DNA from 3 places in the Methylobacterium sp. D53M genome. Region 2 is predicted to be linked to each of the others. Evidence: predicted binding sites of a transcription regulator. Region 2 holds the regulator's gene; each other region holds the start of a gene.
The links. The regulator PhoB, encoded in region 2, activates phosphate uptake and scavenging genes when phosphate is short. The targets are predictions, from matches to a motif close to TGTCATNNANCTGTCAT.
Positions count from the first base shown of each region.

Region 1: ACLBYG_RS03085 (CorA family divalent cation transporter) is a predicted target of PhoB. The motif match lies at 3,255-3,271, and genes of this name have one in related genera.
Region 3: ACLBYG_RS20185 (inorganic phosphate transporter) is a predicted target of PhoB. The motif match lies at 6,130-6,146, and genes of this name have one in related genera.

Region 1 covers NZ_JBKFAL010000001.1:648,583-658,787, forward strand. Annotated here, with positions in the region: gene fae (5,6,7,8-tetrahydromethanopterin hydro-lyase) at 1-411, shown strand, start outside; gene ACLBYG_RS03070 (hypothetical protein) at 707-997, shown strand; gene groL (chaperonin GroEL) at 1,098-2,738, opposite strand; gene groES (co-chaperone GroES) at 2,810-3,100, opposite strand; gene ACLBYG_RS03085 (CorA family divalent cation transporter) at 3,312-4,298, shown strand; gene ACLBYG_RS03090 (methyl-accepting chemotaxis protein) at 4,507-5,967, shown strand; gene pdeM (ligase-associated DNA damage response endonuclease PdeM) at 5,977-6,690, opposite strand; gene ACLBYG_RS03100 (ligase-associated DNA damage response DEXH box helicase) at 6,732-9,329, opposite strand; gene ACLBYG_RS03105 (alpha/beta hydrolase) at 9,326-10,205, opposite strand, start outside.
Region 2 covers NZ_JBKFAL010000010.1:112,318-122,522, forward strand. Annotated here, with positions in the region: gene modA (molybdate ABC transporter substrate-binding protein) at 1-214, opposite strand, end outside; gene ACLBYG_RS16250 (hypothetical protein) at 323-463, opposite strand; gene ACLBYG_RS16255 (hypothetical protein) at 677-820, opposite strand; gene ACLBYG_RS16260 (50S ribosomal protein L11 methyltransferase) at 1,112-2,032, shown strand; gene rmf (ribosome modulation factor) at 2,083-2,271, shown strand; gene ACLBYG_RS16270 (hypothetical protein) at 2,272-2,526, opposite strand; gene ACLBYG_RS16275 (aminopeptidase P family protein) at 2,665-4,503, shown strand; gene ACLBYG_RS16280 (protein-disulfide reductase DsbD family protein) at 4,640-6,796, shown strand; gene phoB (phosphate regulon transcriptional regulator PhoB) at 6,976-7,671, opposite strand; gene phoU (phosphate signaling complex protein PhoU) at 7,794-8,513, opposite strand; gene pstB (phosphate ABC transporter ATP-binding protein PstB) at 8,623-9,438, opposite strand; gene pstA (phosphate ABC transporter permease PstA) at 9,461-10,205, opposite strand, start outside.
Region 3 covers NZ_JBKFAL010000015.1:121,989-132,193, forward strand. Annotated here, with positions in the region: gene ACLBYG_RS20160 (CaiB/BaiF CoA transferase family protein) at 1-632, shown strand, start outside; gene ACLBYG_RS20165 (hydroxymethylglutaryl-CoA lyase) at 629-1,555, shown strand; gene ACLBYG_RS20170 (MFS transporter) at 1,895-3,223, shown strand; gene ACLBYG_RS20175 (MucR family transcriptional regulator) at 3,700-4,107, shown strand; gene ACLBYG_RS20180 (hypothetical protein) at 4,111-4,362, shown strand; gene ACLBYG_RS20185 (inorganic phosphate transporter) at 4,452-6,080, opposite strand; gene ACLBYG_RS20190 (ceramide glucosyltransferase) at 6,266-7,414, shown strand; gene ACLBYG_RS20195 (DUF1045 domain-containing protein) at 7,440-8,126, shown strand; gene ACLBYG_RS20200 (chloramphenicol acetyltransferase) at 8,119-8,739, shown strand; gene phnC (phosphonate ABC transporter ATP-binding protein) at 8,854-9,702, shown strand; gene phnD (phosphonate ABC transporter substrate-binding protein) at 9,821-10,205, shown strand, end outside.

The sequences.
Region 1 (10,205 bases), on a different contig from region 2:
GAGACGGCTTTCTGCAACGGCCTCGTGAACAACAAGCACGGCTTCACCAGCCTGCTCGCGGTCATCGCGCCGAACCTGCCGTGCAAGCCGAACACCCTGATGTTCAACAAGGTCACCATCAACGACGCCCGTCAGGCCGTCCAGATGTTCGGCCCGGCCCAGCACGGCGTTGCCAAGGCCGTGCAGGACGCGGTGGCCGAGGGCATCATCCCGGCGGACGAGGCCGACGACCTGTACATCCTGGTCGGCGTGTTCATCCACTGGGAGGCGGCCGACGACGCCAAGATCCAGAAGTACAACTACGAGGCCACCAAGCTGTCGATCCAGCGCGCCGTGAACGGCGAGCCGAAGGCTTCGACGGTCACCGAGCAGCGCAACTCGGCGCAGCACCCCTTCGCCGCCAACGCTTAGATCGGGGACGGTCCTGGGCAGAGCGAGCCTCCGCCCGCACCGCGGGGCCTGCTCCAGCGACTGGCTTCGATCTTCCTTGGCCGATAATTAGGCCCCTGAACGGGACGGCGCGAGCCGTCCCGTTTTTTGTTGATCGCCCACCGCCCGGACCGCCGCGCCACATCGCGGCCGGGCGCGGCGCCGACGTACGGGTGACGCGGCGTCGAAGCTCCGCGGCCGCTGATGGAGAACGGGATCGGCGCGCGCGGATACTCTATCGTCCCGGCCGCACCGGGCAGAGCCGCGAGGTGAGGTCATGCCTGCATCGGACGATGTGTCCGCGACCCTGCGCGATGACTGGATTCACGGCGGCCACTTGGTCCTCGCCACGGATCCCGACACGTCCGATCACGCGGCGATCCATGCCTGGATCCTCGACTTCATCGAGTCAGGCGCGGACGATCCCGATCAGGACAGCATCCGGTCCCTGATCTACCACAGCCTGAACTTCGATATCCCGTTCCAGGCGACGGAGCGCGTCCGGCACTCCTTGATCGCCACCGTGCGGGCGCGTCTCGCGGCCGAAGCGTCGCGTCGCGGCCTCTGACCGGCCCGCGCCCCGCGGGCCACCGCGGCAGGCCGGCGCCAAGAGAAAAGGGGCCGCCTCGCGGCGACCCCCTTCCTTCGTCTCAGCGGATGGCTCGGACTTAGAAGTCCATGCCGCCCATGCCGCCGCCCGGCATGGCCGGAGCAGGGCTGTCCTTCTTCGGCGCGTCGGCGACCATCGCCTCAGTGGTCACCAGCAGGCCGGCGACCGAGGCCGCGTCCTGCAGGGCGGTGCGCACCACCTTGGCCGGGTCGACGATGCCCGACTGGATCATGTCGACGTACTCTTCGGTCTGGGCGTTGAAGCCGAAGGTCTCCGAGGAGGTGTTGTCGGTGATCTTGCCGACCACGATCGAGCCTTCCACGCCCGCGTTCTGGGCGATCTGGCGGAGCGGGGCCTCGAGCGCCTTCAGGACGATCTTGATGCCGGCCTGCACGTCCGGGATCTCGGACTTCAGCTCGGCGACCGCCTTCTTGGCGCGCAGCAGCGCGGTGCCGCCGCCCGGGACGATGCCTTCCTCGACCGCCGCGCGGGTGGCGTTGAGGGCGTCGTCGACGCGGTCCTTCTTCTCCTTCACCTCGACCTCGGTCGCGCCGCCGACGCGGATCACCGCGACGCCGCCCGCGAGCTTGGCCAGGCGCTCCTGCAGCTTCTCACGGTCGTAGTCCGAGGTGGTCTCCTCGATCTGCGCCTTGATCTGCGAGATGCGGCCCTCGATGTCGGACTTCTCGCCGACGCCGTCGATGATCGTGGTGTTCTCCTTCTCGATGCGCACGCGCTTGGCGCGGCCGAGCATGGGGAGCGTCACGTTCTCGAGCTTGATGCCGAGGTCCTCGGCGATCATCTGGCCCTTGGTCAGGATCGCGATGTCCTCGAGCATCGCCTTCCGGCGGTCACCGAAGCCCGGCGCCTTGACGGCCGCGACCTTGAGGCCGCCGCGGAGCTTGTTGACGACGAGGGTGGCCAGAGCCTCGCCCTCGATGTCCTCGGCGATGATCAGGAGCGGCTTGCCGGTCTGAACGACGGCCTCGAGCACCGGCAGCATGGCCTGGAGCGACGAGAGCTTCTTCTCGTGGATGAGGATGTAGGGGTCCTCGAGCTCGGCGACCATCTTCTCCGCGTTCGTGATGAAGTACGGGGAGAGGTAGCCGCGGTCGAACTGCATGCCCTCGACAACGTCGAGCTCGGTCTCGGCCGTCTTGGCCTCCTCGACCGTGATCACGCCCTCGTTGCCCACCTTCTGCATGGCGTGGGCGATCATCTCGCCGATCTCCTTGTCGCCGTTGGCGGAGATCGTGCCGACCTGGGCGACCTCGTCGGAGGTCGAGACCTTCTTGGCGCGCGAGGTGATGTCCTTGACGGCCGCCTGGGTGGCGAGGTCGATGCCGCGCTTCAGGTCCATCGGGTTGATGCCGGCGGCGACGTACTTGGCGCCCTCGCGGACGATGGCCTGGGCCAGCACGGTCGCGGTGGTGGTGCCGTCACCCGCGATGTCGTTGGTCTTCGAGGCCACTTCGCGCACCATCTGGGCGCCCATGTTCTCGAACTTGTCGGCGAGCTCGATCTCCTTGGCGACCGTCACACCGTCCTTGGTGATGCGCGGGGCGCCGAAGCTCTTCTCGATCACGACGTTGCGGCCCTTCGGGCCGAGCGTCACCTTCACCGCGTCGGCGAGGATGTCGACGCCGCGCAGCATCTTATCGCGGGCGTCGGCGGAGAAACGAACGTCTTTCGCTGCCATTGTGTGCCTCTTAGCTAGTGATTGAACCCCGAGTCCGGGACGGCCTCAAAGGGCGGTGACGGGTGATCCGATCAGAGGGCGACGACGCCCATGATGTCGGATTCCTTCATGATCAGGAGGTCCTGACCGTCGATCTTGACCTCGGTGCCGGACCACTTGCCGAACAGGACGCGGTCGCCGGCCTTGACGTCGAGCGCGTTGACGCGGCCCTGCTCGTCGCGGGCGCCGGGCCCGACGGCGACGACCTCGCCCTCCTGCGGCTTCTCCTTGGCGGTGTCCGGGATGATGATGCCGCCCTTGGTCTTCTCTTCGCTCTCGATGCGACGGACGACCACGCGGTCGTGCAGCGGACGGAACTTCATGAGCTGCCCTCTTGCTTCAGGTCTTGAGTTGGCGTTGATGCGGCCGGCGGGACCGCTCGCAAACTCGACTGTTAGCACTCTGTCTCGGCGAGTGCCAAAGACGGCCGCGAGATAGGCGCGGGCGGGTTCCGAGTCAAGGCTGTCGCACCCCCGCGCGACGGTGCGATGACGCGCCGGCGGCCCCGTTCCCCCTCATGGATAACGCGCTCTCATGCTGAGCCTGCACGGACCCGAAGGCCCGGTGGCGCTGCGACCCGGCAGCCCGATCGCGCGCGACACCGTGTGGCTCGACCTGAACGACCCCACGCCGGAGGAGGCCGCGGCGGTCGAGGCCGCGACTGGACTGCGGGTGCCGTCGCGGGCGGCGCTCTCGGAAGTCGAGACGTCGAGCCGCCTGCGCCGGGTGAAGGGCGGCCTCTCGCTCTCGACCCCGATGATCACGTTCGAGCAGAGCGCGTCGCAGCTGAAGCCGCTGGGCTTCCTGCTGACCAAGGATCACCTCGTCACGATCCGCTTCCACGACCTGCGCGCCTTCGAGGCATCCGCGAAGCGTATCGCCGACGGCGACGGCAGCACGACGCCGAGCGAGATCTTCCTCGTCGTGCTGGAGGAACTGGTCGACAGCCTCGCCGACGCCCTCGAGGATATGGGCTCCGAACTCGACACGCTCTCGACCCGCATCTTCGACTTCGACGTCCGCGGTGCCGAGCGGCGGCGCCTGGAGAGCCCGCCGCCCCGGCGCCGCGACCTCGCCCTGCGCCGGATCCTGCGCGGCATCAGCAACCGCGGGAAGGTTCTGGGCAAGATCCGGTCGAGCCTGCTCGGGCTCGAACGGATCATCCCGTTCGTCGCCGCGGCCTGCGACAGCCTCGGCCTGCCGGAGGATGCGCGCTTCGAGACGATCAAGCGGGACATCGAATCCCTCGACGAGTTCGAGACGCGGCTCGCCGAGAACGTGCAGTTCCTGCTCGACGCGGCCCTCGGCCTGATCACCATCGAGCAGAACAACGTCTTCCGCGTCCTCACCGTCGTCTCGGTGGTCGGCGTCCCGCCGACGCTGATCGCGTCGATCTACGGCATGAATTTCAAGCACATGCCCGAGCTGGATTGGGCGCTCGGATATCCCTACGCGCTCGGCCTGATCCTCATCAGCGCGGTCGCGCCGATCGTATACTTTCGCATGCGCGGCTGGTTCTGATATTCGCAAGTACGGTTCGGCACTGACTAAGTTTACATCTAGATGCAATCTCGACGATGGCATCGATCCGGTTACGGACGCACAGACGGCGCGGCGCTCCAAGCATTCGATTTCCGTCAGGCAACTCTTAAACTGGACGAATGCCAGAATAAGGGATTCATTAACGCTGTGAGGCTACACCCCACGCCGGGGGAACGCGAGCCGTACCATGTTCAATCGCACTGTTTTCAATGAAGCCCAGGCCAAGATCGACGCGCTCGACCGCTCGCTGGCGATCATCGAGTTCTCGATGGACGGAACGGTCCTTCACGCGAACGAGAACTTCCTGCGATTGATGAAATACGGCCTCAGCGACGTCCAGAACCGCCATCACCGCATCTTCGTGGACAAGAGCTACGCCGAGTCCGCCGACTACGCGGCGTTCTGGAGCAAGCTGAAGGACGGCCAGTACGTCACGGGCGAGTTCCTGCGCCTCGACAAGGAGGGCGACTCGGTCTGGCTCGAGGCGACGTACAATCCTGTCCTCGACGCGCGCGGCAAGCCGATCAAGGTCGTCAAGTTCGCCGCGGACATCTCGGCGAAGAAGAAGGAGATCAACCGGCTCCTGACGATGATCGACAACGTTCCGGTGGCGGTCATGACGGCCGATCTGAAGGACAACTTCAAGATCGACTACATGAACGCTACGTCGCGCAAGACGCTCGGCACGATCGACCAGCACCTGCCGGTGAAGGTCGACGACATGCTCGGCCGCTCGTTCGACATCTTCCACAAGAACCCCAGCCACCAGCGCACCATGCTGGCCGACGCGAGCCGGCTGCCGCACAGCACCAAGATCAAGGTCGGGCCCGAGACCCTCAACCTGCGGGTCACGGCCGTGAACGACGAGAAGGGGCAGTACCTCGGCCCGATGCTGACCTGGGCGGTCGTCACCGCGCAGGTGAACATGGAGACCGACGTCAAGCGGGTCGTCGAGGCCGTCGGCTCCGCCATCCAGGAAATGCAGAGCTCGGCCGTGGGCCTGATGCAGTCGGCCGAATCCGCGCGCCACAAGGCGTCGTCGGTCGCGTCGAACTCCGAGCAGATGAACGGCGCGATCCAGGAGATCTCCGGCCAGGTCGGGCGGGTCTCGGAGCGCGCGCAGCAGATCGCCGCCCAGGCGGGGACCACCGACGCGACCATGCGCCAGCTCGCCGAGAACGCCCGCAAGGTCGATGCGGTGGTGGGCATGATCAAGTCGATCGCCGACCAGACCAACCTGCTCGCCCTGAACGCCACGATCGAGGCGGCCCGCGCGGGCGCCGCCGGGCGCGGCTTCGCCGTGGTGGCCTCCGAGGTGAAGGCGCTCGCCGAGCAGACCGCCAAGGCGACCGGCGAGATCACGCAGCAGGTCTCGGCGATCCAGAGCGCGACCGGCGAGGCGGTCGGCGCCATCGAGATGATCACGGCCGCGGTGGACGAACTGTCCAAGCTCACCCTGGCGATGGCGAGCGCCGTCGAGGAGCAGGCGGTCTCGACCCACGAGATGGCGGGTAATATCGGCGGCGTCTCCGAGGCCGCCAACGCCACCGGTCAGCTCGCCCAGACGGTCCAGGGCATCGCCGAGAGCCTCGCCGGCCACTCGACGAGCCTGTCGGAGAGCGTGATCCGGTTCATGAAGACGGCCTGATCGGGCGACTCAGTCCCGGGCGAGCTGCGCTCGGCCGATGGCGAAGACCCGCCCGTCCCCGAGGAGATGGGCGGTGAAGCCGTCGGGGAACAGGCTCTCGATCGCCCGGTCGCGGACGTTCAGGCCGCCGGCGTAGGCGCCGAAGGCCGGCATGACGAGGCGGGTACCGTCCGTGACGAAGCAGCGGCGGCGCACCGCCCGCCCGCGCATCGCCACCTTCCCGCAGGGATGGAGATGGCCGGCGATCTCGCCGGGCACGGGCTCCGGGCTCGGCTCGTGGCGCAGGACGAGGCCGCCGAGCGTCAGCGCGTCCGCGTAGCGGCCGCCGACGCCTTCGTTCACGGCCGCGTCGTGGTTGCCGGCGATCCAGACCCAGTCCCGGCCCTCCTGCAGGGCCGCCACCAAGGCGCGGTCGCCCGGCTCCATGCGCTCGGGACCGCGCGCGTCGTGGAAGGAATCGCCCAGCGCCACCACCCGGGCCGGATCGTGCCGCACCACCGCCTCGTGCAGGCAGGCGAGCGTCTCCCGGGTGTCGTAGGGCGGCAGGAACTGGCCGGAGCGGGCCGCGTAGGACGAGCCCTTCTCCAGGTGGAGATCGGACACGATCAGCGTCCGGTGCTCCGGCAGCCAGAGGCCGCCGCAGAGGTCGAGCACCAGGGTCTCCCCCGCGAGCTGCAGGGTGGGGTGCTTGGGAGTCTTCTCGAGTCTCAGGCCGGCCGCCAAGATCGCATCCTCGGTGTCGTCGGGGGAGGGCGGATCGACGGTCAGGACAGAGCCTCTTGGAGAAGCTCCGCCTCGGCCTCGGCCAGGATCTCGTCGGCGCCCTCGCCATAGACCCGCTCGCGCCCGATCTCGAGCATCACGGACACGGAGAGCGGCGAGACCCGGTCGAGAGACCTGTGGATGATTCGCCCCTGGATGCGCTCTAGCATCATGCCGAGGCGCCTCACGTCGAGGAGTCCGGTTGCCGCATCCTGCCGCGCGGCCCGCAGCAGCAGGTGGTCGGGCTGGTGCTTGCGCAGCACGTCGTAGATCAGGTCGGTCGAGATCGTGACCTGCCGGCCGGACTTCTTCTGTCCCGGGTGATGGCGCTCGATCAGGCCGGCGATCACCGCGCATTGCCGGAAGGTGCGCTTCATCATCGCGGATTCGTCGAGCCACGCCTCAAGATCATCGCCCAGCATGTCGACGGCGAAGAGGTCGCCGATGAAGTCCGGATCGATCGCGGCGCGCTCCGAGACGTCGCGGGTCGACCAGATGGCGATGCCGTAATCGTTGGCCGCGAAGCCGAGCGGGCGCAGGCCGGAACGCTCCAGCCGCCGGGTCAGCAGCATGCCCAGCGTCTGGTGGGCGAGGCGGCCCTCGAACGGGAAGGCGGTGAGATAGTAGCGCTTGCCGCGCGGGAAGGTCTCTACGAGGAGGTCGCGCTCGCCCGGCAGGACCGAGCGGCGGCGCTGCTGGAGCAGGTAGGCGCCGATCTGCTCGGGCAGGCGGTCCCACTCGAACGGGTCGGCGATCAGCGCGCGAACCCGGGCGGCCAGGAAGGTCGAGAGCGGGAACTTCGCGCCCGCGTAGGACGGGATCGCAGGATCGGTGCCGGCCGGCGCGCGGGTGACAAGGCACTCGTCCTCGGCGAGTCCCTCGAAGCGCAGGGTCTCGCCGGCGAACAGGAAGGTGTCGCCGACCGTGAGCGTCTCGGCGAACTCGTCCTCGATCTCCCCGAGCACGCGGCCGGTCTTCGGCAGCACCGTGCCGGGCTTGCCGCGCAGGGTCCGGCCGAGGCGGACCTTCACCCGGGCCGCCTCCACGATGGTGCCGACATTCATCCGATAGGCCTGCGCGGTGCGGGCATCGCGCACCCGCCAGAGCCCATCCGGCCCGCGCAGGATCTTGGCGAAGCGCTCGTAGGCGCGCAGCGCGTAGCCGCCGGTGGCGACGTAATCGACCACCTGCTCGAACGATTCCCAGGTCAGGCCGGCGTAGGGCCCGGCGGAGACGATCTCGTCGTAGAGGTCGAGGGGGTCGAAGGCGTCGGCGCAGGCCATTCCGAGGACGTGCTGGGCGAGGACGTCGAGGGCGCCCTGGCGGGCGTCCGGCGTGTCCTGGGCGGCCTCCTCGACGGCGTCGAGGGCCGCCTGACACTCCAGCATCTCGAAGCGGTTGCCGGGGACGAGGTAGGCCTTCGAGGGCTCGTCCATGCGGTGGTTGGCCCGGCCGATCCGCTGCATGATCCGGCTCGCCCCCTTCGGCGCGCCGACATTGACCACGAGGTCGACGTCGCCCCAGTCGATCCCGAGGTCGAGGGTCGCGGTGCAGACGATCGCCCGGAGCTGGCCCGCCGCCATCGCGGCCTCGACCCGGCGGCGCTGCTGGGCGTCGAGCGAGCCGTGGTGGATCGCGATCGGCAGGGCGTCGTCGTTGAGCCGCCACAGCTCCTGGAACGTGTACTCGGCCTGGAGGCGGGTGTTCACGAAGACCAGCGTGGTCCGGTGCTCCCGGATGAGGTCGTAGATCGCCGGCATCGAGTGCCACGCGGTGTGGCCGGAGATCGGCAGCGCCCGGCCGAGATCGAGCATGCGCAGGTCCGCCTTCGCGCCGCCGGCGACGGTCACGAGATCGGCCATGGGCGGCACGACGGGCTCCCCGTCCCGTCCGGGAGAGGGCCGGGGTGGGGGAGGAGACGCGTCAGGATCGGCCGCGCCGTCCCCGCGCGCGGCGGGAGGAGGGGGAAGCGGCCCCTGCGGCACCAGGTATTTCCGCAGCTCGTCCGGCTCCCGCACCGTGGCGGACAGCCCGATCGCCGCGAGGCCGGGGCTCAGCCGGTGCAACCGCGCCAGCGCCAGGGACAGCAGGTCGCCGCGCTTCGAGGTCACCAGCGCGTGCAGCTCGTCGAGCACCACGCAGCGCAATCCGGAGAAGAATTCCGCCGCCTCGCGATGGGCGATCAGCAGCGCCAGCTGCTCGGGCGTGGTCAGCAGGATGTCCGGCGGCCGGCTGATCTGGCGGGTGCGCTTGTGGGCGGGGGTGTCGCCGGTGCGGGTCTCGACGCGCACCGGCAGCGCCATCTCGGCGATCGGCGCGTCCAGGTTGCGGGCGATGTCGACCGCGAGCGCCTTCAGGGGCGAGACGTAGAGGGTGTGGAGGCCCGCCGCCTTCCGCTGGGGGCCACGCTCGGCGAGGGCCACGAGGCTCGGCAGGAAGCCGGCCAGCGTCTTGCCGGCCCCGGTCGGCGCCACCAGCAGGGCAGAGCGGCCGGCGCCGGCGATCCGCAGGAGATCGAGCTGGTGCGATCGGGGCGCCCAGCCGCGCCCGGCGAACCAGGCGCGGAACCGCTCCGGCAGGATCTCGGACGGGTCGCTCAGGCGAGCGCCATCAGGAAGCGGTCGATCAGCTCCAGCGCCCGCTCGCTCATCGGGCTCGGGTAGCGGGCGAAGACGTGGCAGCCGCCGGGATAGATCGCCGTGTGGCCGCCATTGCCCGCCGCCGCCCAGCGCGCCGACATGTACAGCGTGTCGTCGAGAAGAGGGTCGGCGGTGCCGATGGTGAACAGGGCCGGCGGCAGACCCTTCAGGTCGGCGTAGATCGGCGACACGTCCGGCCGGCGCCGGTCGATGCCCTCCCGGACGTAGCCGTCGGCGAACTTGGTCAGGTCGCGGGTGTTCACGACCAGCCGCTCCTCGCCCCAGTTCCGCACGGACGGTGTGAGGCCGAGATCGAAGAAGCCGGCGTTGAGGTTGGCCCCCCGGAAGGCCCGCGGCAGGTTGTGCTTGTCGCGCAGCCGCAGGAGCACCATCACGGCGAGGTGCGCCCCCACCGACTCGCCGCCGATGGTCAGCGCGTGGATGCCGAGCTCGGTCTTGCCCGGACCGGCCAGCCACAGGGCCGCGGCCTCGCAGTCGAGCAGCGCCGCCGGATAGGGGTGCTCGGGGGCGAGGCGGTACTCGACCGACAGCGCGACGAAGCCGCAGGTGTCGGCGATGCGCTCCAGCCAGGGATCCTGCTCGTCCGCGGAGCCCCAGACCCAGCCGCCGCGGTGGATGTGCAGGTAGGCGCCGCGCAGCTTCGTGCCGGGCTTGGGCCGGACCACGCGGAGCTTGAGCGGGCCGCCGGGCCCGTCGATCGTCAGCCACTCGGCCCGGGCGCTGTGCGGCATGGCGGGCGCCGCCTTGGTGCCCAGACGGCGCCGCTCGCGCACCTCGGCGATCGGCAGCGACCAGGGATCGGGCAGCGCGGCGTGC
Region 2 (10,205 bases):
TCTGCTTCGCGAGGGCGTTCGAGCCGGCGTAGGAGATCCGCGCGGTCTTGCCGGTCGCCTTCGTCCAGGCTGCCGCGGCGTCGTCGAGGGCGTTCTTGAGGCTCGCGGCCGCGAACACGACGACCGGCTCGTCCGCCCGCGCGGCCCTGTCGGTCGGCGCGAGAACCAGCGCCGCGAGCGCGCAGGCGACCAGGATCCGTCGAGGCAGGGGCATCACGCAGATCTCTCCGGTCGCGACCCGCTATATACGGCGGGGAACGACGGGGATCATAGGCGCGCGCGGGCGGTCGGCCAAGGCCCGGCCGACCCGGGTGACCGCGCGTCAGCCGAGCTTGGCCTCCGGCCGGTCCTTGGGCTCGGCTTCGGCCCGGTGGAGGCGGCTCAGCAGGACGAGGAGATGGCCCGGGAGCGGCCCGTCCGGTGCGGGACCGCCGAAGATCCGCTCGCGTGGTCGGGCAGGCACGGCCGCACCGTTGACGACCACGGGCCCGCGGGGGCCGGAACGCCGGGACTTGGTCACGCTGTACGCACCCTGCTCAATCGTGATTCACGTAAAAAGCCGGCAAAAACGCCGCGCAAGTCGGCCAGTTCCGCAGCTGCCGTACATCATTTGGTTAACGCGCGAACAGCCTGCCTCATTCCTGGGCGCCCGCTCGCGCGAATCGGTGTCGCGCCGTCACCAGGTCCGGATGTCGTGCCGCTCGGTCGGGCGCGCCTCCGGCATGCCGTTCATGCCGTTCGCGACCAGCAAGGCCCAGAGCGTGGCGGTGCCCGCGGTCACGGCCGCGAAGGCGATGCTGATGAGGAGAGGCGCGGTCATGGCAGCACGATCGTCTGTCAAAACAGGCGCGCCGCTCCGGGAAGTGCGGCGCGCCCGAGTTGAGGGTCCGGCCTTGGGTAAGCCGAGATTGTTTAAGCAAACGCGATGGCTGTGGACACTGATTTAAGTCGCGCAGAAGATAAGTATTGGCGCTTGTGACCGTCCGGCAACAACGGGCGGGGCCGCCGGTCCGCTCCGCCGCCCCGCCCCGCGGCCCCACCCTTGCCGGGCCCGGATTTTTTCGCGCCAGCCCCTGGGCTGCGGCGCGCCCCGGCGTTACAGCCGGGCACCATGCTCGAAGGCCTGCCGCCCCATCGCCCGTCCCACGTCCTGCGTCTGCTGACCGACGAACGCTCGGCCCGCGCGATGACCGACCTCCTCGGCGAGATGTTCGATCCCACGGAGACCGCGGTGGCGGCCTTCGAGGACGAGGACGGGCGCACGTGGCGCCTGGAGGCCTACTTCGCGGACGCGCCCGACGAGGATTACGTCCGCGAGCTGATCCGCCCGGTCATCGGCGACGCGGCCGACGCGGCGGAGTTCCGCACGATCGCCCAGCAGGACTGGGTGCGCGCGTCGCTGGAGGGCCTGAAGCCGGTCCGGGCCGGCCGCTTCCTCGTGCACGGCTCGCACGACCGCGCCTCGGTCCGGGGCAACGATCTGGCCATCGAGATCGAGGCCGCCCTCGCTTTCGGGACCGGGCATCACGGGACGACGCTGGGCTGCCTCCGCGCCCTGGTCTCGGAACTCAAGCGCCGGCGCCCGGTCCACGTCCTCGATGTCGGTACGGGAACCGGGATCCTCGCCTTCGCGGCCGCCAAGGCCCTGCGGCAGCCCGTGGTGGCCGGCGACCTCGACGCGGAGGCCGTGCGCACGGCCCGCGAGAACGCCCGCGCCAACGGGCTCGGCCCCTATCTCAAGCTCTACGAGGGGCCTGGGGTCCGCCACCGCCTCGCCGACCGGCCGCGCCATTTCGATCTCGTCTTCGCCAACATCCTGGCCCGGCCACTCAGGCTCCTGGCGCCGACCCTGGCGCGGGTCGTCGCCACCGAGGGCGTGTTGGTCCTGTCCGGCCTGATCGAGCGCGACGTGCCGGGCGTGCTCTCCGCCTACCGCCTCCAGGGCTTCTCCCTCGTGCGGCGCGGCGTGATCGAGGGGTGGGTCGCCCTGGTCCTGACGCGCGGCGGTGCGGCGCAGCGTCCGCGGCGCTGACCCGCGCGGCATCGCCCCGAACTCCCCGTCCGCCGGCGTGTTGTCCGGCCATGAGCCAGACGTCGCTCCACGATCCGCCCGCTGACCCCATCGCCGAGGGCGCTCGCGCCCGGGCGCAGGGGCGGCCCAAGGATGCCTGCCCCTATCCGGCCGACTCGCCCGCGCGCCGGGCTTGGATCGAGGGCTACGATGGGGCACCCGCAGACCGGGCGCCGGACCTGCCGATCACGGACGGCTGATCAGCGCGCGGTGCGCAGCCGGCCCGGCCGGTCCGGCGCGCCCGCGGTCTCGGCCGGCGACCCAGGTGCATCCCCCTGCGACACCGGCGCGCCGAGCGCCGCCATCAGCGCGCGCAGGCCGTCGATCCACTCTTCGAGTTCGGCGAGCGAATCGAAGCCGTCGCGGCGGACGACCGTGTCGGGCTCGATCGTCACGACGGCGTCGAAGCGGCCGTCGGGTCTGTCGCTGATCCGGTAGTAAACGCGGCGTGGCATGTCTGAGTAATAAGCGAAAATCCGCGGCGTGATAAGATTGCTAACGATCTTTAAGCACCGCAACCGACCTCTGACCAACCTCTTTCTCATGACAACAGGGTGTTGCGATGCGGGAGCGGCGGGCGCTAGGCTCGCCGCATGACCGAGACCCGTCCGTCCCGACAGCGCCAGCGCTTCCAGAGCTTCGACGACCCGAGCCACCGTAAGGGCGCCGAGCGGATCGAGGCCCTGCGGGCGGCGCTGCGCGAGACCGGACTCGACGGCTTCGTCGTGCCGCGGGCCGACGAGCACCAGTCGGAATACGTTCCCGCCGACGCCGAGCGGCTGGCCTGGCTCACCGGCTTCACCGGCTCGGCCGGCACGGCCGTGATCCTGATGGAGTCCGCGGCGCTGGTCGTCGACGGGCGCTACACCCTGCAGGCGCCCGAGCAGGTCGATACCGGCCTCGTCACGGTGGTGCCGCTCGCCGAGTCGACGGCGGAGGCCTGGGTCGGCGCCAACCTGCGGCGGGATCAGGTGCTCGGCTACGATCCCTGGCTGCACACCCCGGACGGTCTGGCGCGCCTGGAGCGGGCCGTGACCCGCGCCGGCGGGACCGTGCGGGCGGTGCCGAACCTCGTCGACGCGGTCTGGGCCGGTCGGCCGCGGCCGCCGGCCGGTCCGGTGGTGGTCCATCCGGACGCGCTGTGCGGCGAGGGGGCCGCCGACAAGCTCGGCCGGATCCGGGCGGCGCTCGCCGAGGGCGGCTGCGATGCCCTGGTGATCTCCGACCCGCACAACCTGGCCTGGGCCTTCAACCTGCGCGGGTCCGACGTCGCCCACACGCCCCTGGCGCTGGGTTACGCCATCCTGCCGCGCGAGGGACGGGCCCGGCTGTACCTCGTCTCTCCGAACATCGATCCGGCTCTGCGGGCGGAACTCGCGCCGATCGCCGAGATCCTGCCGCGAGCGGACCTGGACGACGGGCTGGCATCCCTGGCGGGCGCGCGCGTCCGCCTCGACGCGGCCACCGGCGCTGTCGCCGTGAAGGAGAAGATCGAGGCCGCCGGCGGCACGGCCGATGTCGGCAAGGACCCGATCACCGGCATGAAGGCGGTCAAGAACGCCGCCGAGATCGCGGGCGCCCGCGCCGCCCATGTCCGGGACGGGGCGAGCGTCGTGCGCTTCCTCGCCTGGCTCGACGGTGCGGCCGCGGCCGGCGGCCTCACCGAGATCGCCGCCGTCGAGGCCCTGGAGGATTTCCGGGCCGCCGGCGGCGACCTGCGCGAGGTCTCGTTCCCCACGATCTCGGGTTCCGGACCGAACGGCGCGATCGTCCACTACCGGGTGAGCCGCGCCACGGACCGGGCGGTCCAGTCGGGCGAGCTGTTCCTGATCGACTCGGGAGCGCAGTACCCGGACGGCACCACCGACATCACCCGGACGGTCGCGGTCGGCGCGCCGAGCCCGGAGATGCGCGACCGGTTCACGCGGGTGCTAAAGGGGCACGTCGCCATCGCCCGGGCGGTATTCCCGGTCGGCACGACCGGCGCCCAGATCGACGCCTTCGCGCGGGCACCGCTCTGGCAGGCGGGCCTCGACTTCGACCACGGCACCGGTCACGGCGTCGGCGCCTTCCTGTCGGTGCACGAGGGGCCGCAGCGGATCGCCAAGACCGGCACGGTGGCGCTCGAGCCCGGCATGATCCTGTCGAACGAGCCGGGCTACTACGCCCGCGGCACCTACGGCATCCGGATCGAGAATCTCGTCTTGGTCGAGGCCCGCGCGATCGCGGGCGGGGAGCGCCCGATGCTCGGCTTCGAGACGCTGACGCTCGCTCCCTACGACCGCCGGCTGATCCGGCCGGACCTGCTCGAACCCGGGGAGCGGGCCTGGATCGACGCCTATCATGCGAGGGTCCGTGAGACCCTGGCGCCCGGGCTCGACACCGCGACGCGCGACTGGCTCGAGCGGGCGACGGCGCCGCTCGAGGAGTGAGCCGGCCGCAGGGATCCCGAACGCGGTCCGTGGTAAGACCCGACGCCATGGTAAGACCGGACGCCATGGAAACGCCCGCGCCGAGCCCGACACGCCGCGCGTGAAACCGCGACCGCCCCGCGCGCGAAGGGACAGCATGATCCGCCGCCTCGCCCTCCTGATCCTGGCCGTCGCCGCGGGCCTCTCGGCCGCCGCGGCACAGGGGTTCCGCACGCCCGCGGACCTCGTGCGCGCGAGCCTCGTGGCCGAGCCCGCCGCGGTCGCCGGCGCGCAGCCCTTCACGCTGGCGGTGCGGATGCAGGTCAAGCCCGGCTGGCACGTCTACTGGCGCAACCCGGGCGATTCCGGTCTGCCCCCGGAGGTGACCTGGACCCTGCCGGCCGGCTTCAGCGCCGGCGCGATCCGGTGGCCGGCGCCGGAGCGAATCCCGATCGCGACCCTCATGAACTACGGCTACGAGGGTGAGGTCACGCTCCTCGTCCCGGTGACGCCGCCGCCGAGCCTCGACCCGGCCGACCCGGTGCGGATCCAGGCCAAGCTGACGTACCTCGTCTGCGAGACCGAGTGCGTGCCCGGCTCGGCCGATCTCGCCCTGACCCTGCCGGTCGGCAAGGCCGAGCCGGACCCGGCCAACGCCGCGCTGTTCGCGCGCGCCCGCGCTGCGCTCCCCGTGCCGGCGCTCTGGCCCCTGAGCCTGTCGAGCCAGGGCGACACCCTGCGCCTCGATTTCGCCGCGGCCGGCCTCAAGCCCGAGGCGGTCCGGAACGCCGCGTACTTCCCCTACGCCGAGACGGCGATCGACAACGCCGCCGCGCAGGTGATGAGCGTCGACGGGACCGGCCTGCACCTGACTCTCGCCCGGAGCAGCCCGACCGACCCGGTGCCCGCCGCGCTGCCCGGCGTCCTGACGGTCGAGGCGGTCGACGCCGCCGGGACCCACCGGCTCGCCTTCGCGTACGGCGACGAGCCGGTCCTCCCGGCCGCCGCGGCGCCGGCCGCGACCGCGCCGCCCGCGACCGCGCCGGCCGCCGCCGACTTCGACGCGCTGACGCTGGCGACCGCCGCGGCCTTCGCCTTCCTCGGCGGCCTGATCCTCAACCTGATGCCCTGCGTCTTCCCGGTCCTGTCGATCAAGGTGCTGAGCCTCGTGCGGCACGCGGGCGAGGGGCCGGCCCGGCTGCGGCTCCACGGCCTCGCCTACACGGCCGGCGTCCTGGCGAGCTTCCTGGCGCTCGCCGCCGCGCTGATCGGCCTGAAGAGCGGCGGGGCCGCGATCGGCTGGGGGTTCCAGCTCCAGTCGCCCGCCATCGTGGCGGGGCTCGCCTACCTGCTGTTCGCGATGGGCCTGAGCCTCTCGGGCGCGGTCCATGTCGGCGGCCGGCTCGCCGGCCTCGGCGACGGCCTCACCCGGCGCGGCGGCCTGAGCGGCTCGTTCTTCACCGGTGTGCTCGCGACCCTGGTGGCGACGCCCTGCACGGCGCCGTTCATGGGCTCGGCGGTGGGCTTCGCGCTGACCCAGAGCGCCGGCGTGGCGCTCGCCGTCTTCGCGAGCCTCGGCCTCGGCCTCGCCCTGCCCTTCCTGCTCCTGACCCTCTGGCCGCCGGCCCTGCGGGCGCTGCCGCGGCCGGGCGCCTGGATGGAGACCCTCAAGCAGGTGCTGGCCTTCCCGGTCTACGCCACCGTGGCGTGGCTGATCTGGGTGCTGGCGCAGCAGGTCGACCCGCGCGGGCTGCTGGCGGCGCTGATCGGCCTCGTCCTCGTGGGCTTCGCCGCCTGGGCCTGGGAGCACGGCCGCGCCGCCCCGCCGCGGGCCGGCCGGGTCGCGCAGGCCGCCGCGGCGCTGGCGCTGATCGCCGTCGGGGCCCTCGCCGTCACCCTGCCCCGGGACCGCGCCGCGCCGGCCGCGCAGGCCGCCGCCGACGGGATCGAGCCGTTCACGCAGGCGCGCCTCGACGCCCTGGTCGACGCGCACCGCCCCGTCTTCGTGGACATGACCGCCGCGTGGTGCATCACCTGCGCGGTCAACGAGGCGACCTCGCTCAACACGAAGGCCGTGCGGGCCGCGATGGCCGAGCGCGGCGTGACCTACATGAAGGGCGACTGGACCAACCAGAACCCCGAGATCACCCGCCTCCTGGAGAAGCACGGGCGCAGCGGCGTCCCGCTCTACCTGCTCTATACCGGGACGGGGGAGCCCCAGGTGCTGCCGCAGATCCTCACCGAGGGGACGGTCCTGGCGGCGCTGGAGGCGGTGCCGGCCGCCTCGGGCCGGAGCGCGGCGCTGGCGCGCTGAGTCCCTGGAGGCCGGGACGCGCGAATCTTCGCGGGCCCGTCCCAGCGTCTTTGCGAGCGGAGCGAAGCAACCCAGCAGCGCCGCGCGCACCGGCGTCCCGCCGCCCTGGGTCGCTTCGCTGCGCTCGCGATGACGGTGCGCCGGAGCGAAGTCCTATCCGGACGGCCCGTGAGGCCGCCTCAGGCCTCCAGCGAGAAGGTCTCGTCGAAGGCGTAGCCGGAGCCGCGGACCGTGCGGATCGGGTCGGTCTGGCGCGGGCCGTTCAGCGCCTTGCGCAGCCGCCCGACATGGACGTCGACGGTGCGCTCGTCGATGTAGACGTCGTGGCCCCACACCCCGTCGAGGAGCTGCTCGCGGGAGAAGACCCGGCCCGGCGCCAGCATCAGGAATTCCAGGAGCCGGAACTCCGTGGGGCCCAGATGCAGCTCCTCGCCGCCGCGGCGGACGCGGTGGCCGGTGCGGTCGAGTTCCAGGTCGCCGGCCGCCAGCCGGTCCGAGACGTGGGCTGGCTTGGCCCGGCGCAGGAGCGCGCGGATCCGGGCGAGCAGCTCCGGGACCGAGAACGGCTTGACGATGTAGTCGTCGGCGCCCGTGCCGAGACCGCGGACGCGGTCGCCCTCCTCGCCCCGGGCGGTGAGCATGATCACCGGCAGGCGCTCGGTCTCCCGGCGCGCCCGGATCCGGCGGCACAGCTCGATCCCCGAGAGGCCGGGCAGCATCCAGTCGAGCAGGACGAGGTCCGGGATCCGCTCCGCCAGGAGCAGCTCGGCGTCGTCGCCGCGCGCCGCCGAATCCACCAGGAAGCCCTCGGCCTCCAGGTTGTAGCGGAGCAGCGTGCTCAGGGCCTCCTCGTCCTCGACGATCAGGACTTGCATGCTCACGTTCGAAGACTCGTTCTGCGGGCGGTCCCCGGATGGTGCAGGAGGCGCCGCCCCGCCTCAACCCGCACGGAGAGTGACCCCGGCCGCGCCCACAGGAAGGCGCCGGGGTCGGCGCCTCACGGCGCCTGCACGCCGTCCACGGTCGCGTAGTTCGACGCGTCGTTCTTCGGCCGGTCACCCGCCAGCGTCTCGCCCGTGGCGAGGTAGTGGATCGTCTCGGCGATGTTGGTGGTGTGGTCACCGATGCGCTCTACGTTCTTCGCGCAGAACAGGAGATGCGTGCAGAACGAGATGTTGCGCGGATCCTCCATCATGTAGGTCAGGAGCTCGCGGAACAGGGAATTGTACAGGGCGTCGATCTCGCCGTCGCGCTCCCAGACGTCGTGGGCCGCCTGGACGTCGCGGCTCCCGTAGGCGTCGAGCACGTCCTTCAGCTGACCCTCGGCGAGGTCGCTCATGTGGCGCACGCCGAGCACGATCTTCTGGGCCGGCGCCTGGTCGGAGATCGCCACCACGCGCTTGGCGACGTTCTTGGCGAGGTCGCCGATCCGCTCCAGATCGCCGGAGACGCGGATCGCCGAGATGGTCTCGCGCAGGTCGATCGCCAGGGGCTGGCGCCGGGCGATCAGCAGCACGGCGCGCTCCTCGATGTCCCGCTGCAGCGCGTCGAGGCGCTTGTCGGCGAGGATCACCGCCTGGGCGAGCGTGTCGTCCCGGCGCACGAGGGCGTCGGTCGCCTCCGCGGTCATCTTCTCGGCGACGCCGCCCATCTCCGAGATCGAGCGACGCAGGTTCTCCAGGTCGGTGTCGTAGGAGGTGACGATATGGCCGGGCATGGCGGATCCTTCGATGGGGTCCCGGGGACGGCCCTCCGGGAGGCTTGCGGGACCCGCCGGCGCGCCGGAGACGCGAGCGGCGGTCCCGGGACCGGAGCGGCCCGGCAGACTAGCCGAAGCGGCCGGTGATGTAGTCCTGCGTGCGGCGTTCCGTCGGGTTCATGAACATCCGGTTGGTCGGACCGAACTCGACGAGCTGCCCCAGATACATGAAGGCGGTGAACTGCGAGATGCGCGCCGCCTGCTGCATGTTGTGCGTGACGATCACGATGGTGAACTCGTCGCGCAGCTGCTCGATCAGCTCCTCGATGCGGCCGGTGGAGATCGGGTCGAGGGCCGAGGTCGGCTCGTCGAACAGGATCACCTCCGGCTTCTGCGCCACCGTCCGGGCGATGCACAGGCGCTGCTGCTGGCCGCCCGACAGGCCGGTCCCGGGCTGCCGGAGCTTGTCCTTCACCTCGTCCCAGAGGGCGGCCTTGCGCAGGGATTCCTCGATCCGGCCGTCGAGCTCGGATTTCGGCAGCTTCTCGTAGAGGCGCAGGCCGAAGGCCACGTTGTCGTAGATCGACATCGGGAACGGCGTCGGCTTCTGGAACACCATGCCGATGCGCGAGCGCAGCTCGTTCAGGTCGACGGAGGGGCTGAGGATGTTCTCGCCGTCGAGCAGGATCTCGCCCTCCGCGCGCTGCTCCGGGTAGAGGCTGTAGATCCGGTTGAAGCAGCGCAGCAGGGTGGACTTGCCGCAGCCGGAAGGGCCGATCAGCGCCGTCACCTGCCGGTCGTGGAAGTTGAGGTTGACGTCCTTAAGCCCGTGGAAGCTGCCGTAGTAGAAGTTCAGGTCCTTGACGGCGATCCGCACGGGGCCGCCCTCTTCGGCGCGGTTGCGGTTCAGCTCGACCGTGGGGATCGCGGAGGCGGCGTTCATCGTCGTGTCCTCGAAAGGGGGCTCAGCGCGAGGCCTGCGGCTTGATCACGAGGCGCGCGATGATCGACAGCGCCAGGATGGTGGTGGTGATCAGGAGCGCGCCCGCCCAGGCCAGGCCCTGCCAGTTCGGGTAGGGCGAGAGGGCGAACTGGTAGATCATCACCGGCAGGTTCGCGACGCCGCCCATCAGGTTGGCCGAGAACCAGGAATTGTTGTTGAGCGCGGTGAACAGCAGCGGCGCGGTCTCGCCGGCGATGCGGGCGAGGGCCAGGATGATGCCGGTGACGATGCCGGCCGAGGCCGCCCGCCAGGTCACGCTCATGATCACCGTCGAGGGCGGCGCGCCGAGCGCCGCGCCGGCCTCCCGCAGGGTGCCGGGCACGAGGCGCAGCATGTCCTCGGTGGTGCGCACGATCACCGGCACGGCGATGATCGCCAGCGCCACGCCGCCGGCCCAGCCCGAGTAGGTGCCCATCGGCCGCACCATCAGCGTGTAGACGAACAGGCCGATCAGGATCGACGGCGCCGAGAGCAGGACGTCGTTGAGGAAGCGGATCAGGGCGGCCAGCTTCGAGCCGCGCCCGTACTCGGCCAGGAAGGTCCCGGCCATGACGCCGACCGGCGTCGCGATGAGGATGCCGATCCCGGTCAGAACGAGGCTGCCCAGGATGGCGTTGGCGATGCCGCCGCCCTCGGAGCCCGGGCCCGGGGTCGGGTTGGTGAACAGGGTCGGCGTGAAGCCGCGCACGCCCTGGACGATCAGCATC
Region 3 (10,205 bases), on a different contig from region 2:
CCGGGCAGGGCGCCGGTCAGGTCATCGACGTCTCGCTCGTCGAGAGCGTGTTCAACGTCATGGAGAGCCTCGTCCCCGAGTACGACCTGCTCGGTGAGGTCCGCACCCGCACCGGCGGCGCGCTGCCGGGCATCACCCCGTCGAACACCTATCCGACCCGGGACGGCGGCTACGTGGTCATCGCCGGCAACAGCGACCCGATCTTCCGCCGCCTGATGACGGCGATCGGCCGTCCCGACCTCGCGGACGACCCGGCGCTGCGCAACAACGAGGGACGCTCCAGGCAATCCGCCATGCTGGACGGCACCATCGCCGACTGGTCGAAGACGCAGACGGTCGAGGAGGCGCTCGCCGCCCTCGACGCCGCCGACGTGCCGGCCGGCCGCATCTACTCGGTGGCCGACATCGTGGCCGACCCGCATTATCAGGCGCGCGACATGATCCTGCAGGCGGAGCTGCCCGGCGGGACCGCGGTGAAGATGCCCGGCATCGTCCCGAAGCTCTCCGACACGCCCGGCGAGGTCCGCTGGCAGGGGCCGGCCCTCGGCGCCCACACCGATTCCGTGCTCGCCGAGCTCGGTCTCGACCCGGCGCGCATCGCCGCGCTGCGCGAGAAGGGAGCCGTGGCATGAGCGGCGACGCGCTGATCGTCCAGGAGGTCGCGACCCGCGACGGCTTCCAGATCGAGCCGGTCTTCGTGCCGACGGCGGAGAAGATCCGCCTGATCGACGCCCTGGCGGCGGCCGGCTTCAGCCGGATCGAGGTCTCGTCCTTCGTCTCGCCGAAGGCGGTGCCGGCGCTCGCCGACGCGGCCGAGGTCTTCTCCGGGATCCGGCGCCGGTCCGGGACCGTCTACGTCGCCCTGGTGCCGAACCCGAAGGGCGCCGAGCGGGCGCTCGCCGCCAGGGTCGACGAGATCAACCTCGTCGCCTCGGTGAGTGAGACCCACAACCGCGCCAACATGGGCATGAGCCCGGCCGACTCGATCGCCGGCTTCGCGCGGATCATGGATTCGGTGCGCGGCGCCCCGCTCAGCACCAACGCCACGGTGGCGACCGCCTTCGGCTGCCCGTTCGAGGGCGACCAGCCGGCCGACAGGGTCGTCGCGCAGGTGGAGCGCTACCTGTCGCTGGGCGTCGACGGGGTGACGCTGGCCGACACGACCGGCATGGCCAATCCCCGGCAGGTGAGCCGCCTCGTCGCGCGGGTCCTGCCCCTGGTCGGTCCCGGGCGCCTGACGCTCCACTTCCACAACACGCGCGGCCTCGGCCTCGCCAACGTGCTGGCGGCCTACGACGCGGGCGCCCGGCGCTTCGATGCGGCGCTCGGCGGCCTGGGCGGCTGCCCGTTCGCGCCCGGTGCCACCGGCAACATCTGCACCGAGGATCTCGTCAGCATGGCCCACGAGATGGGCCTGCCGACGGGCCTCGACCTCCCGGCGCTGATCGGCCTGTCGCGGGACCTGCCGCGCCTCGTCGGCCACGACGTGCCCGGCCAGGTCGCCAAGGCCGGACGGCCCTGCGACCTGCATCCGGCCCCCGCCCGGGCGGCCTGAGCCGGAGACGGGGAGGGGCGGGCTCACAATGGCCCGCCCCACGCGTTGGACGCGACGCGCTCCCTCTCCCGTCCGGGAGAGGGTCGGGGTGAGGGATGAGAACTCTCCGGATGCGGCACACCGTCGACGCGCCGGCAGGACGCTTCTCATCCGGACAGACCTGATCCCTCACCCTGTCCCTCTCCCGCTTGGGAGAGGGGACCCGCGCCTCGTCCGGCGAAAGCGGCGTCGCCGTCGTGTGCCGTGAGCTGCGCCCGAACCTGACTTCGCGGGAAGCCGCCCGCCCGAAGGCGGCACCGCGCACGACACGTCCCTCAAGAACACACCACGGAGGAAACCATGACCGCAGCCCTGTCCGGGTCGCCGGCCGCCGCCGAGGCCGGCGCGGTGACGGAGACCGGCGTCGTCCGCAAGGTCGCGTGGCGGCTCATGCCGCTGATCATGATCTGCTACATGTTCGCGTTCTTCGACCGCATCAACATCAGCTTCGCCAAGTTCCAGCTCCAGAGCGACCTCGGCTTCAGCAACGTCGCCTACGGGCTCGGCGCGAGCATGTTCGTCGTCGGCTACGTGATCTTCGAGGTGCCCTCGAACCTGTTCCTCTACCGGGTCGGGGCGCGGCGCTGGATCGCCCGGATCATGATCTCCTGGGGCATCGCCACCGCGCTGATGATCTTCATCCGCAGCGAGTGGCACTTCTACGCCCTGCGCTTCCTGATCGGCGCCATGGAGGCGGGCTTCGCGCCGGGCATCCTCTATTACCTGACCATCTGGTTCCCGGCCTCGCATCGCGGCCGCATCACCTCGTTCATGTTCGTGGCCTCGGCCTTCTCGGGGATCTTCGGGGCGCCGGTGGCGGGCCTGATCCTCGGCGGCCTCAACGGCGTCGGCGGCCTCGCCGGCTGGCAATGGCTGTTCCTGGCCGGCGGCCTGCCCTGCCTCGTGCTCGGAATGCTCGTGCTGACGCGCCTCGACGACCGGATCGCCGATGCCCGCTGGCTGTCTGAGCCCGAGAAGGCGCTCCTGTCGAGCCGGATCGCACACCACAACCGGGACATCGGCGACCACTCGCTGATCGGGGCGATCAAGCAGCCCGGCTTCCTGATGATCGCGCTGATCTACTTCCTGCTCCAGATCGGCTCGTACGGCCTGAACTTCTGGGGGCCGGACCTGATCAAGACCGCGAGCGGTGGGCAGGCGGCCTCGGTGGGCTTCCTGACGGCGATCCCCTACATCTGCGGGGCGATCAGCATGGTGGTGATCGGGCGCCTGTCCGACGCCTCGGGCGAGCGGCCGAAATTCGTCGCCGGCCTCGCCATCGCGGCCGCGCTCGGCTTCTTCGGCGCCGGCCTGTTCGACAAGCACATCGTGCCGCTGATGTTCGCCCTGGCGCTGCTGGGGGCCGGCATCGTCGCGTCGATCCCGACCTTCTGGACCCTGCCGGCCAAGCTCGTCACCGGCGTCGGCGCGGCGGGCGGGATCGCGCTGATCAACACGCTCGGGCAGTTCGGCGGCATCGTCAGCCCGGTGATGGTCGGCTGGGTGAAGGATCTCACCGGCTCGACGACGCCCGCGCTCTACGGGATCGGCGTGCTCTGCCTCGTCGCCGCCGGGCTCGCGCTCTTCGCCATGCCGGCGAGCCTGCGCCGGAGCGACCGCGCGGCGTGACATGGACCGCCGCCCCGGCGCGGCCGGGGCGGCGGGTCGCGCCTGGCCCCGGAGCGGGGCGAGACGGGCGTGGCCGCATGCCGCGCGGGCGGGATCGGTCAGGCGCGCGACCACCGCGACCGAGCGGTCCCGGATCGGCGCCGGGGGCCCCGAGGTTGCGCGCCGCCGGGATCGGCCGATGCCGATATCCGGTTCAGACGCCGGTCTCAGCGACCGAAATCAGTGAACGTATCAGTAACCATGGCGGGAATGCCGCCGGTTGCGCGGCGGAGCAAAAAACCTCGCGCTACCGGACAAACCGCCGGCCGCTCATATTGTATATTATCTGCAACCTCAAGAAACGGAGTAAAATCAACTTGAGGTAGAAATCCCTCGGCTGGCCCGTCGCCTCGGTTTCGTCCCGCAAAGCCCGCGCGAGCGGGCCCGCCGGAGACGGGGCATGCGGATCGGGACGCCCTCGAACAGCGATGTCTCAGATGGACCACCTCACCGACCACCGTTCAACCTTCATGCTGGAGAAGGTCGGCGCGATCGTCGCGGCCTACGTCTCGCGCAACGCGATCGAGGTCACGGCGCTGCCGGCGCTGATCGACCAAGTGCACACGGCGATCGCGGTGCTCCGCTGCGCGCCGTCGGAGTTCGGCGGGGTCGGGCTGAGCCAGTCGCAGGTCGATGCCTCGATCCAGCAGGACGGCCTGATCAGCTTCATCGACGGCCGGTCCTACCAGACCCTGAAGCGCCACCTCACCGCGCACGGCCTCACCCCCGAGCGGTACCGGGCCAAGTACGGCCTGCCGGCCGACTACCCGATGGTGGCCCCGGGCTACGCCGCGCGGCGCTCGGAGATCGCCCGGGCGATCCAACTCGGCCACAAGGCGGCCTGAGCGATGGCGCCCGACGCTTCCGCGGATCCGGCCCGGGACCGCGCGCCGTCCCCGGGGGCGGCGCGCACGAGCGACGCCCTGAGCCGCATCGCCGGCATCCTCGACGTGCCGGTGGCGAGCTTCTACCCGGATGCCGACCGGCCCGACGCGGCCATGACCCAGGCGGCCGACCTCGTCTCGGCCTTCGTGGCGATCGACAGTCCGGCGGCGCGCCGGACCTGCCTGGCCTTCGTGAGGGCGATGGCGAGTTCCTGAAGCGCCGGGGCGCGCTGCGGGAGGCCGGAGACCGGGTCGCTTCGTCGGGGGGCGGAGCGCGGTCTCTGGCCCGTCCGGCCGGACCCGCGTCAGAACAGGTGGCGCAGGAGGTAGAACAGAGCGGCCGCGAGGGTGATCGCCGCCGGCAGGGTCAGGATCCAGGCGAGCGCCATGTTGCGCACCGTGGACATCTGGAGGCCCGAGCCGTTGGCCGCCATCGTGCCGGCGACGCCCGATGACAGGATGTGGGTGGTCGAGACCGGCAGGCCGTAGAGCTCGGCCAGCCCGATCGTGCCGGCGGCGACGATCTCGGCCGAGGCGCCCTGCGCGTAGGTCAGGTGGGTCTTGCCGATCTTCTCGCCCACCGTGACGACGATGCGCTTCCATCCGACCATGGTGCCGAGACCTAACGCCAGGGCGACGCAGACCTTGACCCAGCCCGGGATGTAGCGCGTGCCGTCGTTGAGCAGGCCCGCGTAGCGCTTCAGGTCGGCCTTGTCGGCCTCCGAGAAGTCGGCCCCGGCGCCCGGCAGCACGCGCACCGCGTCGGCGGCTAGGTACATGTCGCTGCGCAGGTTCTGGGTCTGGGCGGCCGGCACCGTGCGGATCGCGCCGTAATTCTTCACGCTGGCGGCGATGTCGTCCGAGAGCGCCGCCAGCGCCGCGTAGACGGGCGGCGTGTTCAGCGCCTTGGTCTTGAGCGCCTCCGTCACGGTCCGGCGCGCGGCGGCGGCGTCCGGCACCGCCGCGCCGGGGGCGCGGGCGGCGAACACCGCGCTCGCCGCCGTCGAGGCCTGCACGAAGGCGGGCGTCGTGTCGTCCGCCATGGTGCGGTTGAGCGCGTAGGCGGTGGGGGCGGCGCCGATCAGGATCAGCATGATCAGGCCCATGCCCTTCTGCCCGTCATTGCCGCCGTGGAAGAACGAGACCAGCGTGCAGGTGAGGATCAGCAGGCCGCGGATCCACGGGGGCGGCGGCGCCTCGCCCGCGGGCGCCTCGTAGAGGTCCCTGCGGCGGACCGTGACCTTCAGGGCGAGCAGCAGCAGCGCCGCGAGCACGAAGCCGCAGACCGGGGAGAACAGCAGCGCCTTGAACACGTTGAGCGCCTGGGTCCAGTCGACGCCAGCAGTGCCGTCGCCGCCGTTCATCAGCTGGTTGGCGAGGCCGACGCCGAGCACCGAGCCGATCAGCGCGTGGGACGACGAGTTCGGCAGCCCGAACGCCCAGGTCCCGAGGTTCCAGATGATGGCCGCCAGCAGCAGCGCGAAGATCATCGCGTAGCCCGCGTGCGAGCCGACGTTGAGGATCAGCTCGACCGGCAGCAGCGTGACGATCGCGTAGGCCACCGCGCCCGAGGACAGCATCACGCCGAGGAAGTTGAACACGCCCGACCAGATCACCGCGACGAGCGGCGGCATCGAGTGGGTGTAGATCACCGTGGCGACCGCGTTGGCCGTGTCGTGGAAGCCGTTCACGAACTCGAAGGCGAGGGCGATCAGCAGGGCGAGGCCGAGCAGCGCGAAGGCGCCGTAGGCCAGGGGCGCCTCCCCGACCGCGTTCATGTCCGCGACGAGGCTCACCACCGCGTAGCCCAGGCCCGCCACGAGGACGAGCAGGAACGCCACCACCCCGCCGAGATGCATCCCGTGGTCGAGGCGCGGGCCGCCCGCCTTCCGGCCTCCCACCGCCCCCGACGGCATCACGGCGGTATCGGACATGAACCCTCGCGCGGAATCTTTCGTGGTGAGCGGGGATTAAAACCGCGCGGTGACGGTTGGGTGACGGCCTGCGACGCCGCGCGTCGGCGAGCGTGTCCGAGAGCGTCGGGCGGCGCTGTCACACGCCTGACGCGGTCCGGCCGCTAGCGGACCGGACCGCTCGCCCGATCGCACGAGGGATCCGCATGATTGACGCCACGGTGCCGGCCCTGTCCCTCGGCGCGCTCCTGGCCGTCGTCCAGATCGGCAGCATCGCCGTCGCGGCCCGGCGCCTCGGCCGGGACCACGGCCCGTCGCGGTTCCCGGACGGCGCGCCCGTCTCCCTGGTCCGCCCCCTGCGCGGGGTCGAGGCCTACAGCGAGGAGATGCTCCTCCGCAGCTTCTGCCTCGACTACCCGTCCTACGAGCTGATCTTCTGCGTGGCCGACCCGGCCGACCCGATCGTCCCGATGGTGGAGCGCCTGATCGAGGCCCACCCGCACGTGCCGGCCCGCCTGATCCTCGGCGACGAGCGCGTCAGCGCGAACCCGAAGCTCAACAACTGCCTGCGCGGCTGGCGCGCCGCCGCCCACGACTGGGTGGTGCTCGCCGATTCCAACGTCGCCATGCCGCCGGACTACCTCCAGCGGCTCCAGGCGGCGTGGCGCGCCGATACCGGCCTCGTCTGCTCCACCCCGGCCGGCGCCCGCCCGGGCAGCTTCATGGCGGAGGTGGAGTGCGCCTTCCTGAACACCCTGCAGGCGCGCTGGCAATACGCCGCCGAGGCGTTCGGGCTGGGCTTCGCGCAGGGCAAGAGCATGCTCTGGCACAAGCCCTTCCTGGAGGCGCAGGGCGGCCTCCAGGCACTGGCGGCCGAGATCGCCGAGGACGCGGCCGCCACCAAGCTCGTGCGCGCCGCGGGCAAGCGGGTCCACCTCGTGGCGAGCCCGTTCGAGCAGCCGCTCGGCCCGCGCGGCTTCCGGGAGGTCTGGTCGCGGCAGCTGCGCTGGGCGCGCCTGCGCCGCGTGACCTTCCCGCTGTTCTTCGCCCCCGAGATCGGCAGCGGCGTCCTGCTGCCGGCGCTCCTCGTCGCCCTCTGGGCCGGAAGCCTCGCGGGCCTGGCGGGCGCTGCCGGCCTCGCCACCCTGTGCTATGCCGCCGAGCACCGGCTCGCGGCCCGCGCGGGCTGGCACCGCTCGCCCCGCACGCTGGCCGCCTTCCTGGCGCGCGACGCCCTGATCCCGGCGATCTGGGTCGGCGCCTGGATGCGGAGCGCCATCGTGTGGCGGGGCAATGCCATGGACGTGCGCCCCCGGCGGGCCGCCGACGCGCGCACCTACGCGCCGACGGCCTGACCGCCCGGCGATCGGAGACCCTGACGTGTCGCGCCGCTACGCCCTCTACTGGCTGCCCGCCCGGGCTTCGCGCCTCGAAGCCTTCGGCCGCTCCGTCCTCGGCACCGACAACGTCACCGGGCTGCCGGTCCCGCATCCGGAGGGGCTCGGTGATCTCGCGGCGGTCACGGCGGGCGCGCGGGTCTACGGGTTCCACGCCACCCTCAAGGCGCCGCTGCGCCTCGCCCCGGGCACTGGGGAGGCCGACCTCGTCGCCGCCGCCCGCGCCCTCGCGGCCGCGCACCCGCCGGTGGCGGTGGGGCCGCTCCGGGTCGCCGCCCTCGGGCCGTTCCTCGCCCTGGTGCCGGAGGCACCCCCGCCGGAACTCGGGCTCCTCGCCGCCGAGTGCGTCGCCGCCCTCGACCCGTTCCGGGCACCGCTCACGGAGGCCGAGCGCGCCAAGCGCCGGCCGGAGCGCCTCGACCCGCGCGGCCGCGCGCTCCTCGACCGCTGGGGCTACCCCTACGTGTTCGAGGCCTTCCGCTTCCACATGACCCTGACCGACGCCCTGCCGGAGGCGGAGCGCGACCTCTGGCACCGGCGCCTGTCCGAGGCCTACGCCGCCGCGGGACCGGAGCCCCTGCGGATCGACGCCGTCAGCCTCCTGACCCAGGACGGGTCGGGGCCGTTCCGGCTCCTGGCGCGCCTGCCCTTCGGAGAGACCCGTGGTTGACCGCCCCCTCGGCCTCGAACCCGCCCTCGATCCGAGCGCCCGGGTCGTCGACAGCCGCCTCGGCCGCTACACCGAGGTCGGCGCCCGCACCCGCCTCACCGAGACGACCCTCGACGACTATTCCTACATCGGTGAGGACGGCGAGGTGATCTACACCGCGATCGGCAAGTTCTGCTCGATCGCCGCCAGCGTGCGGATCAATCCCGGCAACCACCCGATGGAGCGGGCGTCGCAGGCGCACTTCACCTACCGGGCGCGCGCCTACTGGCCGGAGGAATCGGACGAGCCCGCCTTCTTCGACCGGCGCCGGGCGAGCCCGGTGGCGATCGGCCACGATGTCTGGATCGGCCACGGCGCGGTCGTCCTGCCCGGGCGCACGATCGGCACCGGCGCGGTGGTGGGGGCGGGCGCCATCGTCACCCGCGACGTCGAGCCCTACACGATCGTCGTCGGCAATCCCGCCCGGCCGGTCCGGCGCCGCTTCACCGAGGTGGTCGCGGACCGTCTGACCCGCCTGGCGTGGTGGGACTGGGACCATGAGCGCCTGCGCCGGGCGCTGCCGGATTTCCGCGGACTGCCCATCGAAGCATTCCTGGAGCGCCACGAAGATTAAGTCGGCTATCGAAAAGCCGAGATGCTGCGCCGGCAAATATAATCGTTCCGAATACGTCATCCAATCGTCGTCAAACCGGCGTCTACGTGCGGCCGTTCCCCGGCGGATGGTGGCATGCTGGTTATCGAGGATCTCACGCGCCAGTACGGCGACCGACGCGCCGTCGACGGCGTGTCGCTCCGGATCGAGCCCGGCAGCTTCGTCGGGGTGATCGGCCGGTCCGGTGCCGGCAAGTCCACGCTGCTGCGCCTCATCAACCGGCTGGCGGATCCGAGTTCGGGGCGCATCCTCCACGACGGCCGCGAGGTCACCACCCTGCGCGGCCGCCCGCTGCGCGAGTGGCGCACCCGCTGCGCCATGATCTTCCAGCAATTCAACCTCGTCGGCCGGCTCGACGTCATGACCAACGTGCTGATGGGGCGCCTCAGCCACGTGCCGACTCACCGCGCCCTGCTCCGGCAATGGTCCGCCGAGGACCGCGCCATGGCCCTCGCCGCCCTGGAGAGCTTCGACATGGGCGAGTTCGCCGGCCAGCGGGCCGACGGCCTGTCGGGCGGCCAGCAGCAGCGCGTCGCCATCGCCCGCGCCCTCGTGCAGGAACCCGAGATCCTGCTCGCCGACGAGCCGGTCGCCTCGCTCGACCCGCGCAACACGCGGCTCGTGATGGACGCGCTCGCCGACGTGAACCGGCGCTACGGCATCACGGTGCTGTGCAACCTGCACTCCCTCGACCTCGCCCGCGCCTACTGCGACCGCCTCGTCGGCCTCGCGGCCGGGCGGGTCGTGTTCGAGGGCGGCCCCTTCGACCTCACCGAGGACGTGGCGCGCCGGCTCTACGGCCTGGAGGCCGGCGAGGTGCTGGACGATTCCGCGCAGCGCGAGGCGGAGCAGCGGGCCGCGATGCCGGGCCGGCCCGGTCACGTGCCGGCGCGGCCGGTCCGCGAGGCCGCCCTCGGCGCCTGATCCGGGCCCCGGGCCCCAACAAGCACCGCCAGAGCGCACCGCCAAAGTGCACCGTCTTGGAAACGCCCGACCGGCCTCCGGCCGGCCGAACCTCGCCGACGCCACGAAGGACGACCCGATGATCACCCGACGCACCCTCGCCGCCGCCGCGGCCCTCGCCCTCCTCGGCCTGCCGGCCGCCGCCCAGGACTGGAAGGCCCAGTATCCGGAGCTGACGCTGGGCGTGATCCCGGCCGAGAACGCCTCGGGCACCGCCGACCGCTGGGCGCCGCTCACCGCCTACCTGACCAAGACCCTCGGCGTGCCGGTGAAGCTGCGGGTGGCGAGCGACTACGCCGCGGTGATCGAGGGCCAGCGCGCCGGCAACATCCAGATCGCGTGGTACGGGCCGGCTTCCTTCGCCCGGGCCGTGATGACCGGCGTCAAGATCGAGCCGATCGTCAACCAGAAGCACGAGACCGGCGCCTCGGGCTACTATTCGGTGGTCTACGTGCTGGCCTCCA